3 regions of the Citrobacter sp. Cm046 genome follow, and region 3 is predicted to be linked to each of the others. Evidence: predicted binding sites of a transcription regulator. Region 3 holds the regulator's gene; each other region holds the start of a gene.
The links. The regulator CRP, encoded in region 3, controls carbon source genes, mostly activating them, when cyclic AMP is high. The targets are predictions, from matches to a motif close to ATGTGANNNNNNTCACAT.

Region 1: a site for CRP is predicted at 2,105-2,122, ahead of deoC (deoxyribose-phosphate aldolase). Genes of this name have one in related genera too.
Region 2: a site for CRP is predicted at 2,312-2,329, ahead of OGX98_RS17205 (YfcZ/YiiS family protein). Genes of this name have one in related genera too.

What each region holds. Positions count from the first base shown of each region.
Region 1 is NZ_JAOWGP010000046.1:335,921-341,800, forward strand. It holds gene OGX98_RS22885 (YjjW family glycine radical enzyme activase) at 1-459, opposite strand, end outside; gene OGX98_RS22890 (YjjI family glycine radical enzyme) at 431-1,981, opposite strand; gene deoC (deoxyribose-phosphate aldolase) at 2,254-3,033, shown strand; gene deoA (thymidine phosphorylase) at 3,141-4,463, shown strand; gene deoB (phosphopentomutase) at 4,515-5,738, shown strand.
Region 2 is NZ_JAOWGP010000043.1:299,374-305,253, forward strand. It holds gene fadJ (fatty acid oxidation complex subunit alpha FadJ) at 1-436, opposite strand, end outside; gene fadI (acetyl-CoA C-acyltransferase FadI) at 436-1,746, opposite strand; gene OGX98_RS17205 (YfcZ/YiiS family protein) at 1,923-2,207, opposite strand; gene fadL (long-chain fatty acid transporter FadL) at 2,579-3,859, shown strand; gene mlaA (phospholipid-binding lipoprotein MlaA) at 3,918-4,673, opposite strand; gene OGX98_RS17220 (formate/nitrite transporter family protein) at 4,959-5,880, shown strand, end outside.
Region 3 is NZ_JAOWGP010000026.1:17,420-23,299, reverse strand. It holds gene argD (bifunctional acetylornithine/succinyldiaminopimelate transaminase) at 1-974, shown strand, start outside; gene OGX98_RS01010 (YccS/YhfK family putative transporter) at 1,018-3,105, opposite strand; gene crp (cAMP-activated global transcriptional regulator CRP) at 3,157-3,789, opposite strand; gene OGX98_RS01000 (OsmC family protein) at 4,099-4,506, shown strand; gene OGX98_RS00995 (phosphoribulokinase) at 4,594-5,463, opposite strand; gene OGX98_RS00990 (YheU family protein) at 5,518-5,736, opposite strand; partial or broken gene OGX98_RS00985 (hydrolase) at 5,733-5,880, opposite strand, start outside.

The sequences.
Region 1 (5,880 bases), on a different contig from region 3:
GTTGCTGTCCACCATGCAGGTCAGGTGCTGTAACTGCGGATCGGCTTTGATCGCTGAGAATAGCGCAATCACAAAGGGGAGTTGAGTTGTGGCTTCCCCACCGCTGACGGTGATCCCCTCAATAAACAATGATGCCTTACGGATGTGGCGTAGAACCTCATTGACGCTCATGGTCTGCGCCATCGGTGTCGCCTGCTGTGGGCACATTTGCAGGCAGGTATCACATTGCTGGCAAATATCAGAATGCCACACCACTTTACTCGTATTCAGGCTTAGCGCCTGATGTGGACACTGCGGAACACATTCCCCGCAATCGTTGCAGCGTCCCATCGTCCACGGGTTGTGGCAATTTTTACAGCGCAAATTACACCCCTGTAAAAAGAGGGTCAGACGACTGCCTGGCCCGTCCACGCAGGAGAAAGGGATGATCTTACTGACCGAAGCGCATCTGCTGTTCATGGCTTACCACACGAGGTTGTCGATCCAGAATACGCGTATTGCGGGCGGCTTCTTCACCCAGCCAGGTGGTATTGGTGCGAGAGCCTTCGGCGCGATATTTTTCCAGATCGGACAGGCGCACCATATAGCCGGTCACGCGTACCAAATCGTTACCGCTCACGTTGGCCGTAAACTCACGCATACCAGCTTTAAACGCCCCGAGGCAAAGTTGTACCAACGCCTGAGGATTGCGTTTGATGGTTTCATCCAGCGTTAAAATATCGCTGATCCCGGCGTGATAATACGCGTGGTGTGGTGCAACGGTTTGCAGATGGGTGATAGGATCCGGCTCATCGCCATAAGGCAGACGCGCACCCGGCGTGGTGCCAATATCAGAACTGATACCCGACTGCGCATGCAGCATCGCGCGCTGCTTCCAGCCATATTTTACAGGTGTGTTTTCCACAAAGTCAGCAAGCTGGGCGCTGATACGATAGCCCATCTCATTAGCACTCTCATCCTTCCCGTAGCGGGCGCTCAGGCCAGCCTTTTCACAAAGCAGGTTTACCGCTTCCGCCAGACCGTACATCCCAAACATTGGTACAAAACGTTTGGGATCAATCAACCCTTCCTGCACCAGGAAGCTATTCTCAAAGAAATGTGATTTCTCGTAGAGGAATTCACATCGTGAATCAATGATGGCGATTTGCTGCTGACAGTAGTGCGGTAGAGTGCGCGTAAAGAAGTCATCGACAGACGTGCTGCGCTCTGCGATGGCTTTCAGATTGAGTCTGACCAGCGTACTTCCTCCCCCAGCGAGAGGCAGGGAGTTGTAACAGCTGACCACGCCATAGTGGCCTTTTGTGAAAATTTTATCATTTTCAGGGCCGTTGGAAATGTGTGGTTTGCTGCATTCGCAAATATTTTTCGCTACGTTCAACAGAAGATCGTCAGGAGTAATTTGCGGATCATAAATAAATGTCAGATTAGGGGAAACCTGCTTTAACTCTGCATCTGCACGTAAAATTGCTCGCGTAACTGGTGTGTCAGCAGGACCGATGTTGGCATGCATAAACGCATCTGGCAGCGTTCTGTCGAGATAACGCCAGAAACGTTTTATTCGAATGTCGATCTCTTCTTGTGTTAGAATTCTAACATACGGTTGCAGCAAAGCATCGATCTGCCCGAGGTAGACCGGCATCGAGGTTACTGACGGAACATGGTGGTACAGGATGGTCAGCAAGGATAATGCGTCATCAAGATCCTTTGCGCCTTCCAGTTCCAGCCATGATGAACCGTTGGCCAGAAAACGAGCGTAATCGGGTAAAACATAGCGCGGCTTGAACGGGGCATGACCTTCATACATATCGCAGATAACCCCGTCATCCAGCGCCTGGCGGGCTTCAACAGGCAAATGGGGATAAGGTAGAGCGTTCTCTGCCTCCAGCGCCAGAAAATGGCGTTTCTGTTCAGGGCTGAGCACCGGACTGGTCACGATTTGTTGGCAACGCTGTTGCAGCGCGAGTTCAGAGGACGTGGGCATCGTTGGTTCCTTTATGTGCCGAATAGGAGCTGAAGGTTAAGTGTCATTGTAGGAAGCTGTACAACATCAACCTTTGATCCGGATGCGGCTGAAGCCATCACATCCTGCCGGTAAAGGTTATTTATTTGAAGTAGATCTCATTAGAGTAATGCAAATCTGTATGTGGTTTTCATTAACTGTGATGTATATCGAAGTGTAATAGCGAGCGGATGTTAGAATACTAACAAACTCGCAAGGTGAAATTTTATACGGCGATGCCGTTGGAGAATGTTATGACCGATTTAACAGCAAGCAGCCTGCGTGCACTGAAACTGATGGATCTGACTACCCTGAATGACGACGACACGAATGAAAAAGTGATCGCGCTGTGTCATCAGGCTAAAACTCCGGTTGGTAACACGGCAGCAATCTGCATTTATCCGCGTTTCATCCCTATTGCTCGTAAAACTCTGAAAGAGCAGGGCACGCCGGACATCCGCATTGCTACAGTGACAAACTTCCCGCACGGCAACGACGACATCGAGATTGCGCTGGCAGAAACCCGCGCCGCTATCGCTTACGGTGCGGACGAAGTTGACGTGGTATTCCCGTACCGTGCGCTGATTGCTGGTAACGAGCAGATTGGTTTCGATCTGGTTAAAGCCTGTAAAGACGCATGTGCTGCGGCAAATGTGCTGCTGAAAGTGATTATCGAAACAGGCGAACTGAAAGAAGAAGCCTTGATTCGTAAAGCCTCTGAAATCTCCATCAAAGCCGGTGCTGATTTCATCAAAACCTCTACCGGTAAAGTACCAGTAAATGCGACGCCGGAAAGCGCACGCATCATGATGGAAGTGATCCGCGATATGGGTGTGGAAAAAACGGTTGGCTTCAAACCGGCTGGCGGCGTACGTACTGCGGAAGACGCACAGCAGTTCCTGGCTATTGCGGACGAACTGTTTGGTGCTGATTGGGCTGATTCCCGCCACTACCGCTTCGGTGCATCCAGCCTGCTGGCTAGCTTGTTGAAAGCGCTGGGTCACGGTGATGGTAAGAGCGCAAGCAGCTACTAAGTTTCAATTGCCCATCGTAGGCCGGACAAGGTGTTAGTCACCCTCCGGCATCAATACGACTTGCCGGGTGGCATCTTGCTTACCCGGCCCATAATCGGGAGGTTACCTTGTTTCTCGCACAAGAAATTATTCGTAAAAAACGTGATGGTCATGCGCTGAGCGATGAAGAAATTCGTTTCTTTATCAATGGTATTCGCGATAACACCATCTCTGAAGGGCAAATCGCCGCCCTGGCGATGACTATTTTCTTCCACGATATGACAATGCCAGAGCGTGTTTCGCTGACCATGGCAATGCGTGATTCAGGAACCGTGCTGGACTGGAAGAGTCTGCAACTGAACGGCCCGATTGTGGATAAACACTCTACCGGTGGCGTGGGTGACGTAACGTCACTGATGTTAGGCCCGATGGTCGCTGCATGCGGTGGTTATATTCCGATGATCTCCGGGCGTGGTCTGGGCCATACCGGTGGTACGCTTGATAAACTGGAAGCCATTCCGGGATTTGACATCTTCCCGGATGACGCTCGATTCCGTGAAATTATTAAAGACGTGGGTGTTGCGATTATTGGTCAAACCAGCTCGCTTGCACCGGCGGATAAACGTTTTTATGCCACCCGCGACATTACCGCGACCGTGGACTCCATCCCACTGATTACTGGCTCTATTCTGGCGAAAAAATTGGCGGAAGGGCTGGATGCATTGGTGATGGACGTGAAAGTAGGCAGCGGTGCCTTTATGCCGACCTATGAACTTTCGGCTGCCCTTGCCGAAGCGATTGTTGGTGTGGCGAATGGTGCGGGTGTGCGTACTACCGCACTGTTAACCGATATGAATCAGGTGCTGGCCTCCAGCGCCGGTAACGCGGTAGAAGTTCGCGAAGCTGTACAGTTCCTGATGGGTGAATACCGTAACCCGCGTCTGTTTGACGTCACCATGGCGCTGTGCGTGGAGATGCTGATCTCCGGCAAACTTGCGAAAGACGATGCTGAAGCCCGCGCCAGGTTGCAGGCGGTACTGGATAACGGTAAAGCGGCGGAAATTTTTGGTCGCATGGTTGCGGCGCAGAAGGGACCGACCGATTTTGTCGAAAACTACGCGAAGTACCTCCCGACGGCAATGCTCAGCAAAGCGGTATATGCTGATACCGAAGGTTTCGTTAGCGCGATGGATACCCGTGCACTGGGTATGGCGGTAGTTTCCATGGGCGGCGGTCGCCGTCAGGCATCTGACACGATTGATTACAGCGTCGGCTTTACTGATATGGCGCGTTTGGGTGACAGCATAGATGGACAGCGTCCGCTGGCAGTGATCCACGCCAAAGATGAAGCCAGCTGGCAGGAAGCGGCGAAAGCCGTCAAAGCGGCAATCAGCCTTGACGACAAAGCGCCAGAAATTACACCGACAGTCTATCGTCGTATTACCGAATAACTGTATACTGATCTGATCGCTTTTTTGCGGCGCAGATGTATGGAGAACAAGATGAAACGTGCATTTATTATGGTGCTGGACTCCTTTGGTATTGGTGCGACTGAAGATGCGGAACGCTTTGGCGACGTAGGTTCAGACACTATGGGACATATTGCAGAAGCCTGTGCGAAGGGCGAAGCTGACAATGGTCGCAAAGGTCCGCTGAATCTGCCTAACCTGACCCGTCTGGGCCTGGTGAAAGCTCACGAAGGTTCTACCGGTAAAATTGCGGCCGGTATGGACGGCAATGCGGAAGTCATTGGTGCTTACGCATGGGCGCATGAACTCTCTTCCGGGAAAGACACTCCGTCTGGTCACTGGGAAATCGCTGGTGTTCCGGTTCTGTTTGACTGGGGCTATTTCTCCGATCATGAAAACAGCTTCCCACAAGAGCTACTGGATAAACTGGTAAAACGTGCCAACCTGCCCGGCTATCTCGGTAATTGCCACTCTTCCGGTACGGTGATTCTGGACCAACTGGGCGAAGAACATATGAAAACCGGCAAGCCGATTTTCTACACTTCGGCTGACTCTGTATTCCAGATTGCCTGCCATGAAGAGACCTATGGCCTGGATAAACTCTACGAGCTGTGCGAAATCGCACGCGAAGAGCTGACCGAAGGTGGCTACAACATTGGCCGCGTTATCGCGCGTCCGTTTATCGGCGATAAGGCCGGTAACTTCCAGCGTACCGGTAACCGTCACGACCTGGCCGTCGAACCGCCAGCACCGACGGTACTGCAGAAACTGGTTGACGAGAAAAAAGGCCATGTCGTATCCGTTGGTAAAATTGCGGACATTTACGCGAACTGCGGTATCACTAAAAAAGTGAAAGCGACGGGTCTGGACGCACTGTTCGACGCAACGATCAAAGAGATGAAAGAAGCGGGTGATGAGACCATCGTCTTCACTAACTTCGTCGACTTTGACTCCTCCTGGGGACACCGCCGCGACATCGCTGGCTATGCTGCAGGTCTGGAGTTGTTCGACCGCCGTCTGCCTGAGCTGATGGAGCTGGTGGGGGAAGATGACATTCTGATCCTGACCGCTGACCACGGTTGCGATCCGAGCTGGACTGGAACCGATCACACCCGTGAACACATTCCGGTGCTGATCTATGGCCCGAAAGTAAAACCAGGCTCTTTAGGTCACCGTGAAACATTCGCGGATATTGGTCAGACGCTGGCAAGCTACTTCGGTACGTCGCCAATGGACTACGGTAAAAACATGCTGTAATACCCGTTGTCTTTCGCGCCGTAGGCTCGTTGACTTCATTCGTTCACCCCGGTCACATAGTGAATCTATGCTCCTGTGGTGAACGAAATAGCCGCCTTCCTACAACGTGAAATCCTTAGGGTATTTCCACTATTTAATTAAG
Region 2 (5,880 bases), on a different contig from region 3:
GCAAACCCAGTTGAACTTCTGGCAGCCCCAGTACAGTTTTTGCGTCATCAGTACAGATGCGACTGTGGCACGCCAGAGCCATCTCGAGTCCGCCCCCAAGACACGCACCGTGAATGGCGGCGATAACCGGGATCGGCAACGCATTAATTTCCGCCATAATCTGCTGCCCCTGACGGGCCAGTGTTTCAGCTTCCTGCGCGCTGCGGCAGTTACCAATCATGTTGATATCCGCCCCGGCGATAAAATTATCGGGTTTCGCTGAAATGAACACGACACCGCGCAGATCTTTGTTTTCGCGAATTTGTTTCAGGATGGCCCTAACCTGAGTAGCAAACTCAGCTTTCAGGGTATTCATTTTTTCTCCGGGCACATCAATGGAGACAACCGCCACGTTATCCAGACGTACATGTAGCGTAAAAGCCGATGTCATTTCCATTATTCTGCCTCCAGAACCATTGCTGCACCCAGACCACCTGCCGCACACGCGGTCACTAAACCAAATCCACCGCCACGACGTCGTAACTCATGGAGGGTTTGGGTGATCATCCGTGCACCGGTGGCGGCAAAGGGGTGCCCGTAAGCAATAGAGCCGCCCAGTACATTAAATTTGCTGTCATCCACTTCACCTGTCGCATGCGATCGACCCAGTACTTCCCGGGCAAAACGTTCACTACCCAGAAGCTGGATATTCGCCAGTGTTTGAGCGGCAAAAGCTTCGTGCATGTCGATAAGCGTCAGGTCGGCCATTGTCAGACCCGCCCGCTCCAGAGCCAGTGGCGTTGACCATGCCGGACCAAGCAGCATGTCCTGCCAGACATCGATGGCAGTGAAGGCAAAACTGCGCAAATAGCCCAGTGGCACCAGACCCAGCTCTTTTGCCCTGGATTCCGTCATCAAAATCACGGCGGCCGCACCGTCAGTCAGCGGCGTACTGTTTGCTGCCGTTACGCTGCCATGTTTTCTGTCAAACGCGGGGCGCAATTTCGCGTAATCCGCCAGTGTAGAGTTACCACGAACGTTGTTATCTTCTGAAATGGGATCTTTAAACGGTGGGACATAGGCGGTCATCACTTCCTCCGCCAGCTTACCTTCCGCCCAGGCCTGAGCAGCTCGCTGATGGGAACGATGCGCCAATGCATCCTGTTGCTCACGCGTAATGCCATAGGTTTTTGCCATTTGTTCAGCCGTGTCCCCCATGCGTAAGCCAGTGGAATATTCAGCGACAGCTGGTGGAACCGGCATCAGATCACGCAAACGCAGTCGGGAAAAGAGTTTAAGGCGCTGACCGGTGGTTCGGGCTTTATTGACATCCACCAGCACCCGCGCCAGCTTTTTACTCACACCAACAGGCAAGACTGACGAGGAGTCCGCGCCGCCGGCAATTCCCGCACGAATCGTGCCCGCCATCAGACTTTCCGCGACATTCGCCACCGCCTGGAAACTGGTAGCACAAGCTCTGCTTACGCTATAAGCATCCGTATGAACATTCATTCCGGTGCCCAGCACGATTTCCCTGGCAATATTGGGCGCTTCAGGCATTTGTACTACCTGACCAAAAACCAGTTGCTCAATGACATCTGCAGGTATTTCGCTACGTGCCAGCAGCTCACCTACGACCATTTTCCCCAAATCAACGGCGGGAATGCCATGAAACGCAGTCGCCTGACGGGCAAATGGCGTGCGCAGCCCGCTTACAATGGCGATGCGATCGCCCTGACGGGTAACCAGCGGTAAAGCCTGACTCATAACACTCCCCTGTAAAAAATAAAAATAAGTGGTCTGACCTGATCACAGTCTTAACCAATTTTTTACATTTAGCCAAGCGGAGAGAAAAGAAAGTGGGAGCTATGACACAGTGAATAATCACTGGTTGTTACGAAAATGCCCTTGTCTGGAGGTGACAAGGGCATTTGAAGAAGGGATTAACGCAGACCCAGCTGGAAGATCAGGGTTTCGGCCTCACAGGCGAAGACAAAATCGATATCCAGACGTACACCTTCAGCCTCTTCAGTAAAAGTAGAGGTGATTTGGCAAGGTTCAGATTCTACACCACGGGCCTTCTCGGTCAGAGCGGCCAGCGTTTCTTCTGCCTGAGCGCGATTCGCGAAAACACGGCTGTATGACGCGGTGCAATCGGAGTTGTCCATGATGGTGCCAACATCCATACAGCAGCAAACCGGGGTTTCATCAGCACTGCATTTACTCATTGTAGATTTCCTCTGTATTCGCACCTGAGGTGCCAGATAAACGATGGGGATATTTTACGCTCCCATTATTCACCTCTCCAGTCGTTAATTGTGCGAAATGAGATAAGTGACCGAAATCACACTTAAAAATGATCTAAAACAAAAATCGCCCAAACAGGTGAGTGCGCATCTCCGCATTTTTGCCAGCTGGATCGCGTTTTTAAGATCATAATTGAAAAATTTTATAAACATACTTGCAACATTCTATCTGGTCAGACCTATACTCACGCCACTGGTCTGATTTCTAAGTAGTACCTCAGACCCTACACTTCGCGCTCCTGTTACGGCATGTAACATTGTTTGTATAAAAATAAATCGATGAGGTTATGGTCATGAGCCAGAAAACCCTGTTTACAAAGTCTGCTCTCGCAGTCGCAGTGGCAATTATCTCCACACAGGCCTGGTCTGCAGGCTTTCAGTTAAACGAATTTTCTTCCTCTGGCCTTGGCCGGGCATATTCGGGTGAAGGCGCTATCGCAGATGATGCAGGCAACGCCAGTCGTAACCCGGCACTGATTATGATGTTCGATCGCCCCACTTTCTCAGCGGGTGCGGTGTATATCGATCCTGACGTTAATATTTCAGGTAAATCACCGTACACCGGTCGTAGTACCGACGCGGATAATATCGCCCCTACGGCTTGGGTCCCCAATGCTCACTTTGTGATGCCTATTAACGAACAGTTTGGTTGGGGGGCTTCTGTTACATCAAACTACGGCCTGGCAACTGAATTTAACGACAGCTATATCGTTGGTGAATACGGTGGGAAGACCGACCTGAAAACGGTCAACCTTAACCTGAGTGGTGCCTACCGTCTGAATGATAGCTGGAGTTTCGGTGTCGGCTTTAATGCCGTGTATGCCGACGCAAAAATTGAACGTTATTCCGGTGAGCAGACCGCCGCATTGCCGAAGGTCAGCAACAAAATTGCCAGCCTGAAAGGGGACGAATGGGGTTATGGCTGGAACGCCGGCATCTTGTATGAGCTGGATAAAAATAACCGCTACGGTTTAACGTATCGCTCTGAAGTCAAAATTGATTTCGATGGCGATTACAAAAGCGGCATCCGCACCCAGGCAAATGCTTTACCTGGTGCAGGCACCGCGTTCCCATGGGGAACAACCAATGCTACCGTCCCAGGCTCTCTGACACTTAACCTGCCGGAAATGTGGGAACTGTCTGGCTACAACCGTGTTGCACCACAGTGGGCTATCCACTACAGCATGGCTTATACCAGCTGGAGTCAGTTCCAGGAACTGAAAGCGACAGGTTCAAATGGACAGACCCTGTTCTATAAAGAAGAAGGCTTTAAAGATTCTTACCGCATCGCGCTGGGTACCACATACTATATGGATAAAAGCTGGACCTTCCGTACCGGTATTGCCTATGACGATAGCCCGGTTCCTGCGAGCAAGCGTTCCATCTCCATTCCAGACCAGGATCGCCTGTGGCTGAGTGCGGGAACGACTTATGCATTCAATGACGATGCCTCTATCGACGTCGGCGTTTCTTATATGCACGGACAGAAAGTGACCGTCAAAGAAGGCCCATATACTTTCGACTCTGAAGGTAAAGCCTGGCTGTTTGGTACCAACTTCAACTACGCATTCTGATTCTCTTCAGACGTAAAAAAGGTGAGCTTTTTAGCTCACCTTTTTATTTGTCTCATTCCTACTCGGAATCAATGTCTTTTAAGTCATCCTGAATGTCTTTCGCGTTCGGGTTTTCTTCTGGTTTGAGTTTCCCACCGTTAGCGATAAAGTCATGACGCTGGAAGTAAGCTTCACGCACCATGATGTAAGGATCAGAAGACTGGCGCAGCAGGCCGTCGGAATCGAGCAGTTGCGCGCGGGTTTCAATCCCTTCGATTGTCCATTTACCCACCGACAGCGGCCAGGTCAGCCATGACAGTACCGGATACAGGGTATCGACCATATCACCACCATCATCACGAACTGTGAAACTTCCGTAGAACGGAAGCTGCATATACGGTCCGTAACCGACGTCATAGTGGCCTAATGTACTACCGAAACGATGTGGTTCAACGCGCTGCAGTTTTGGATTCGCCATACCCGCAACATCAATAAACCCACCCATACCTAACAAGGTATTCAGGAAGAAACGGGTAAAATGCACCATTCCCTGATAGGGGTCGCCTTGCAGGAAATAGTTGACCATTACGGCTGGTTCTTCAAGGTTGCCAGTAAAGTTGCTTAAACCATTTCGTGCCGGCTGAGGAACATAATCACGCCAGGCGACTGCCACCGGTCTAACAACATACGGATCCAACACATTAAAGTTGAAGTTGTACATGGTGCGGTTGAACCCTTCAAACGGATCCGAGCGCCCTTGCTGTTCTGTACCGGAGCTCGCACACCCCACCAAAAGTGTGGTTCCCAGCGCAAGCGCCGACAGGCGAAGCTTCATAAGTGTCTCCCTGTATATTATGGCTATCGCTGATTGCCATCCGTGACGGAACGATAACGTATCCGCCTGTATAGATGTGAGCGATTGTAACAGCACGTCAAACGATGTCTATATACCCTGTCTTACTGATTTGATCATAGCCTGGTAACACAGACACCGGGCCTTCTATTCTATCGAACCCGATAAAAACAAACGTTACCATTTTTGCGATTTCAGATTTTCTCCCGCGAATAACAGGATAAAACCGCTACGCTTTAGCTATACGTGCTTTTTCAGGATCCTGGTATGAATGACATCGAAAAAGAAAAAATCGATCGACACAGTGACGAACTCGAAGTTGAAAGCGAAGAAAAAATGAGTGGTAAGAAAATCGAACTCGATGAGGATCGACTTCCCTCCCGCGCAATGGCAATTCACGAGCATATCCGCCAGGACGGAGAAAAAGAGATGGAACGTGACGCGATGGCGCTGCTGTGGTCAGCCATTGCGGCCGGGTTGTCGATGGGCGCCTCATTACTGGCAAAGGGTATTTTTCACGTACAGCTTGAGGGCGTTCCCGGTGGATTTTTACTGGAGAACCTGGGCTATACCTTCGGGTTTATCATCGTAATTATGGCTCGCCAGCAGCTCTTTACCGAGAATACCGTTACTGCCGTATTACCGGTAATGCAAAATCCCACCATCGGTAATTTTGGCCTGTTGATGCGCCTGTGGGGCGTAGTGCTACTAGGTAATATTCTCGGCACAGGGATTGCGGCGTGGGCGTTTGAATATATGCCAATTTTTGATGAAACCACCCGCGATGCCTTCGTCAAAATTGGTATGGATGTGATGAAAAACAGCCCCGGAGAGATGTTTGCTAACGCAATTATTTCCGGCTGGCTAATTGCAACGATGGTCTGGATGTTCCCCGCAGCAGGAGCGGCAAAGATTGTGGTCATTATCCTGATGACCTGGCTTATTGCACTGGGTGATACCACGCACATCGTCGTTGGCTCAGTTGAAATCCTTTATCTGGTCTTTAACGGTACGCTGCACTGGGGAGACTTCGTCTGGCCCTTCGCCTTACCGACGCTTGCCGGAAATATCTGTGGCGGGACATTTATCTTCGCACTAATGAGCCACGCACAGATTCGCAATGACATGAGCAATAAGCGAAAGGAAGAGGCCCGATTGCAGGCCAAACAGCGAGAGCAACAGCAGAAAA
Region 3 (5,880 bases):
CTAATGAACCTGCTCTGCGCTTAGGCCGAAAAATCATCGACGCGACCTTTGCCGAACGTGTGCTGTTCATGAACTCTGGTACTGAAGCTAACGAAACCGCTTTTAAGCTGGCGCGTCACTATGCCTGTGTACGCCATAGCCCCTTTAAAACCAAAATTATCGCCTTCCATAATGCGTTTCATGGTCGCTCACTGTTTACCGTTTCCGTGGGCGGACAGCCAAAATATTCTGATGGCTTTGGTCCAAAACCGGCGGACATTATTCATGTGCCGTTTAACGATCTGCATGCAGTGAAAGCAGTGATGGACGACCACACCTGTGCGGTGGTGGTTGAGCCAATTCAGGGGGAAGGTGGCGTAACCGCAGCGACACCAGAATTTCTGCAAGGCCTGCGTGAATTGTGCGATCAGCACCAGGCACTGTTGGTATTTGATGAAGTGCAGTGCGGGATGGGGCGTACAGGTGACCTGTTTGCCTATATGCATTTCGGTGTGACGCCGGATATCCTGACCAGCGCCAAAGCCCTCGGCGGCGGATTCCCGGTGAGTGCTATGCTAACGACTCAGGAGATCGCCTCGGCGTTTCATGTGGGATCTCACGGTTCGACCTATGGCGGTAATCCTTTGGCCTGCGCGGTTGCAGGAGCGGCGTTCGATATTATCAATACCCCGGAAGTGCTGGAGGGTATTCAAGCCAAACGTCAGACGTTTGTTCAACATTTACAGAAGATTGATGCGCAGTATGACATTTTTAGCGACATTCGCGGCATGGGCTTGTTGATCGGTGCGGAACTGAAGCCACAGTTCAGAGGCCGGGCACGTGATTTCCTTTACGCTGCAGCGCACGAAGGGGTGATGGTGCTGAATGCTGGCCCGGACGTAATGCGTTTTGCGCCGTCGCTGGTGGTGGATAAAACGGACATTGATGAAGGCATGCAGCGCTTTGCGCAGGCGGTAGCGAAGGTCGTCGCCTGATTACCCGATAGTGCGCTGCTTTCAGGCCTACAGGAAAACAGCGTTAACCCTTCATGTCTCGCAACCGGCGGCTAAGCCAGATGCCATGATGCGGCCTTTGACGCCATGCTACCGACGAAATGGTGTGCATGGTGTTCAGGTGGCCAAGTATACGTTGCAGATGCTGTTCCAGGGTGCTTAACGGGCCTTGGGACAGCATTTCCGAAGACTCGAGAATATTCACATCGCCGGAACTTCCCGGCCCGTCATACTCCAACCGCTGCTGGCAACGCTGGATAGCAATTTCACAGGATTCCAGATACCGCTGTGCTAAATCCGGCGTCAGCATCGTATGTTCCCTTGCCAGAGTGGTCATCGCGTTAATGTGCTCGACAATAAACTGGCTGTGCGTAACCCACAGTTTCATATCTGCCAGATAGTGTGAGTTAAACCCTGGTTCCTGCATCGCCTGGTTCAGTGAGTTAAACAGAGTGTTATGCGCCTGATTAACCCGCATACGCTGATATGCCAGCGGTGTAGCCTGCGGGTCGTTGCTGAGAATCAGGCGAATGGCTTCCTGATCGGATTCTAGCGCATCGTGGGCGTTCTTACGCAGCAGGCCGCTCTGCCATTGCGGCCACAGCCAGAGTGTGCCGCCAAAGGCGATCAAACAGCCCATCACCGTATCGACAAAGCGCGGTACGATAAACTGCTCCCCATTCAGCGTCAGTAGTTGCAGGGTATACACTGCCGTGACAGTAAAACCTACTGTGGCCCAGCCGTAGTTTTTGCGGATAATCAGGTAGCTCACCAAAGTGATAAGCAACATAGCCGCCAGCGTGAAACCCTCGGGGATATGGAAGTGCAATGTGACGCCAGCGATGATAAGCCCAACGAGAGTACCTGCCGAGCGATGCAGAATACGCACCCGGGTTGCGCCGTAGCCATTTTGCGTGACGAACAATATCGTCATCAGGATCCAGTATGGTTTTGGCAAATGTAAGGCGCTACCCATCAGGCTGGCGATACTTAACATGACGCTGATACGCCCCGCATTACGCAGCGCAGGGGATTTAAACGACAAATAGCTTTTCAGAGCAGGGAGCAACGGCAATCGGCGCTGCTTATCAGCCATCAAATCCCGGGCATAAAGCGGGCGCTGGGTACGCAGAACGCGGGCAATGCGGCTAAAGTGCCAGTAGCAGAACTGTCCAACGGGATTATCCGGATGCTGCCTGGCAATTTTTTCCAGGGTGCCAATCTGCTTTTCCATTGAAAATCGCGTAGGCAAGCGGTGATACAAAATGTCATCTGCCAGCACTCGTAGTCGGGCGGCGACAGTTCGCGCATTCCAGCGAATCACCTGCTCTGCATGGCTGCGTTCGACCAGTTTCTGCACCTCTTCCGGTTGATGCAGGCTGACGGAAATATGCTCCTGTAAATCCAGAGCCTCCTGAAAGGCACGCAGCAGGCGTTTGTACTCATTGTTGTGATGCGCCGACAGCATGTGCATCTGCTGATAACACTGGGTAATGAGATCGACTGCTTTCTGCTGGCGTACCAGCAGCGGAGGCAGCGCTTTTTCAGGATCGATGTGCTGGGTCAGCAGACTGTATTTAGCCTCACAGTAATCGGCCAGTTCGCGGTATAGCAGGCTGAGTGATTCACGTAGCGGCTGCTCGCGCCACAGCCAAAACCAGAACCAGTTGAACAGACCGTACCACAATGTACCCAGCGCATAGATTAACAGTGGCTCCCAGACGGGCATGTTCCCGGCAAGGCTAAGCGTGAAAATTGCAGCAATGAGCGAGGCGGGCAACAATCGTGCATGCAGAGGACTTAACTCTGCAGTTACGCCGAGAATAAGCGTCAGGCCGGTGAGGATCAGCGGTAACGGTATGGTCTGCGCCAGCAGTAGTTGCATGATCAAACTGCATCCGGCAAACAGCGACGCACCAATAATTAAGCGTTTAAAAAAGCGTTTATGTGGGGTGTCAAGACCGGCAATGTTGCAGCAGGCTGGGACGAGGGAGAAAAGCAGCCCCAGATGTAGTTGACCGATGATAAGACCGACACCCACAGGTAAACACAGCACCAGCGTCTGTCGTAGTGCGTAGTTGATCTCGGGGTGATAAATCAGTCTTCGCCACATCAGTGTAAACAAAAATGGCGCATTACTGAGTAACGCGCCATTTTGGCGGAATTAACGTGTGCCGTAAACGACGATGGTTTTACCGTGCGCGGAGATCAGGTTTTGATCTTCCAGCATCTTCAGGATGCGACCAACGGTTTCACGGGAGCAACCCACGATCTGGCCAATTTCCTGACGGGTGATTTTGATCTGCATGCCGTCCGGGTGAGTCATCGCATCAGGTTGTTTCGCCAGGTTCAACAGCGTCTGGGCGATACGGCCTGTCACGTCGAGGAAGGCAAGGTTACCCACTTTCTCGGACGTAACTTGCAGACGACGAGCCATCTGGGAAGACAGACGCATCAGAATATCCGGGTTCACCTGGATTAACTGACGGAATTTTTTGTATGAAATTTCAGCGACTTCACATGCGGTTTTAGCTCGTACCCAGGCGCTACGTTCCTGGCCTTCTTCGAACAGGCCCAGTTCGCCAATAAAATCGCCCTGATTCAGATAAGAGAGGATCATTTCCTTCCCTTCTTCATCTTTGATCAGCACTGCCACTGAGCCTTTAACGATGTAATACAACGTTTCCGCTTTTTCACCCTGGTGAATCAGCGTGCTCTTCGATGGGTACTTATGAATATGGCAATGAGACAAGAACCATTCGAGAGTCGGGTCTGTTTGCGGTTTGCCAAGCACCATGCGCGGTTATCCTCTGTTATAAGCTGTCTCCAGAGCCAGAAAACGACGCTGCCTCTGGGGTTGCAAAAATGTGCTTCCCGCTACCTGGGAAGGGGGCTGCTAAAAAGTGCACTGCAGCCTGTAATGTGATGTCCTCTGCATACATGCAGTACGTCATTGTATTACTGTAGCATCCCGACTGTTTTAGCATAGCTTTCGCCGTGTGTCTCCTGGTGTCTCGCTTCAGCATGACGCAGGTCGCCTTCCGTTGCGAGAATTGTTATGTGCGCGTAATCTGTCAGGAAAATTGAAACATTGGAGTTACGAAATATGCAAGCGCGTGTAAAGTGGGTTGAGGGGTTAACCTTCCTTGGTGAGTCCGCCTCTGGCCACCAAATTCTGATGGACGGTAACTCCGGTGATAAAGCGCCGAGCCCGATGGAAATGGTGTTAATGGCTGCGGGTGGTTGCAGCGCAATTGATGTGGTGTCGATCCTGCAAAAGGGTCGCCAGGATGTGACCAACTGTGAAGTGAAACTCACCTCTGAACGTCGTGAAGAAGCACCGCGTCTTTTTACCCATATCAATCTGCATTTCATTGTCACCGGCCATGACCTGAAAGATGCCTCCGTGTCCCGCGCGGTAGATCTTTCGGCTGAGAAATATTGCTCCGTGGCGTTGATGCTGGAAAAAGCGGTGAATATCACCCATTCCTATGAAGTGATTGCTGCTTCGTAATGCACGCCTGATGGCGTCATACTTATCAGGCCTGCATGATGTAAACCCGTAGGCCGGATAAGGCATCAGCCGCCATCCGGCAACACTTCACTCGATCCTCTTTCCTTCCATCAGTCGTTGCACTAACGGCAGCATGATCAATTCCATTGCCAGCCCCATCTTGCCACCCGGTACGACTAACGTATTGATGTGGGAGATGAATGAACCCTGCAGCATCGCCAGCAACCAGGGATAATCGATCCCTTCCAGGTTGCGGAAATGAATCACCACAAAGCTCTCATCCAGTGACGGAATACTCTTGGCCGCAAAGGGATTGGAGGTGTCGACAGTTGGCACACGCTGGAAGTTAATATGCGTGCGGGAAAACTGTGGAGTGATGTAATTGATGTAGTCGTCCATTGAACGCACGACCGAGTCCATCACCGCTTCACGTGAGTGTCCGCGCTCGCTGGTATCACGGGTCAGTTTCTGAATCCATTCCAGGTTGACGATTGGCACAACGCCAACCAGCAGGTCGACATGTCGCGCCACATTTTGTTGCGGAGTAACGACACCGCCGTGCAGTCCTTCGTAGAACAGAACGTCAGTCGGCTCAGGTAGTGGTTGCCAGGGGGTAAACGTACCTGGAACCTGGTTCCACGGAACGGCTTCGTCGTAAGTGTGCAGATATTTACGCGACTGGCCTTTTCCTGCCTGACCATACTCAATGAAGGTTTGTTCTAACAGGCCGAAGTCATTGGCTTCGGGGCCGAAATAGCTGATATGCCGTCCGGCATCGCGCGCTTTGCGGATCGCCATGTCCATTTCCGGGCGGGTATAGCGATGAAAACTGTCACCTTCCACCTCGGCAGCACGCAGATTTAACTGCGCGAAAATTTTACGAAACGCGAGGCTGGTGGTGGTGGTCCCCGCGCCGCTGGATCCTGTTACCGCAATCACCGGATGTTTGGCAGACATAACAACTCCATAAATAGGTTGGTTTTTTTATTATAGTCAGCCGTCGGCAGCGGATTACTCGTGAAGCTGTTTCCTCGGCATAATGTTGACCGTTTCATGCAGTTCGGACCACACCAGCACGGCTTCACCAGATTGTAGTTGGCGTTTGACGTCGGCGACTTTTTGTTCGAGCGAGCGTTCATGTTCACCATAATCGGTGCCTTCACGCAAGACAAAGCTTTCAATCAGGTTGTCCAGTGCTTCCGGGGAGATATCCTGCCACGGGATCATCATGATGACGCCTCCAGGTATGTTGTCAGCCAGTCTGGGATACGGGACTCCAGCCACATCTCAGGATGGCGCAATGTGCCACCAATAAATCCGACGTGTCCGCCGTGTTCGGTTAACTGATATTCCACCTGCGATGGCAGGTTTTCC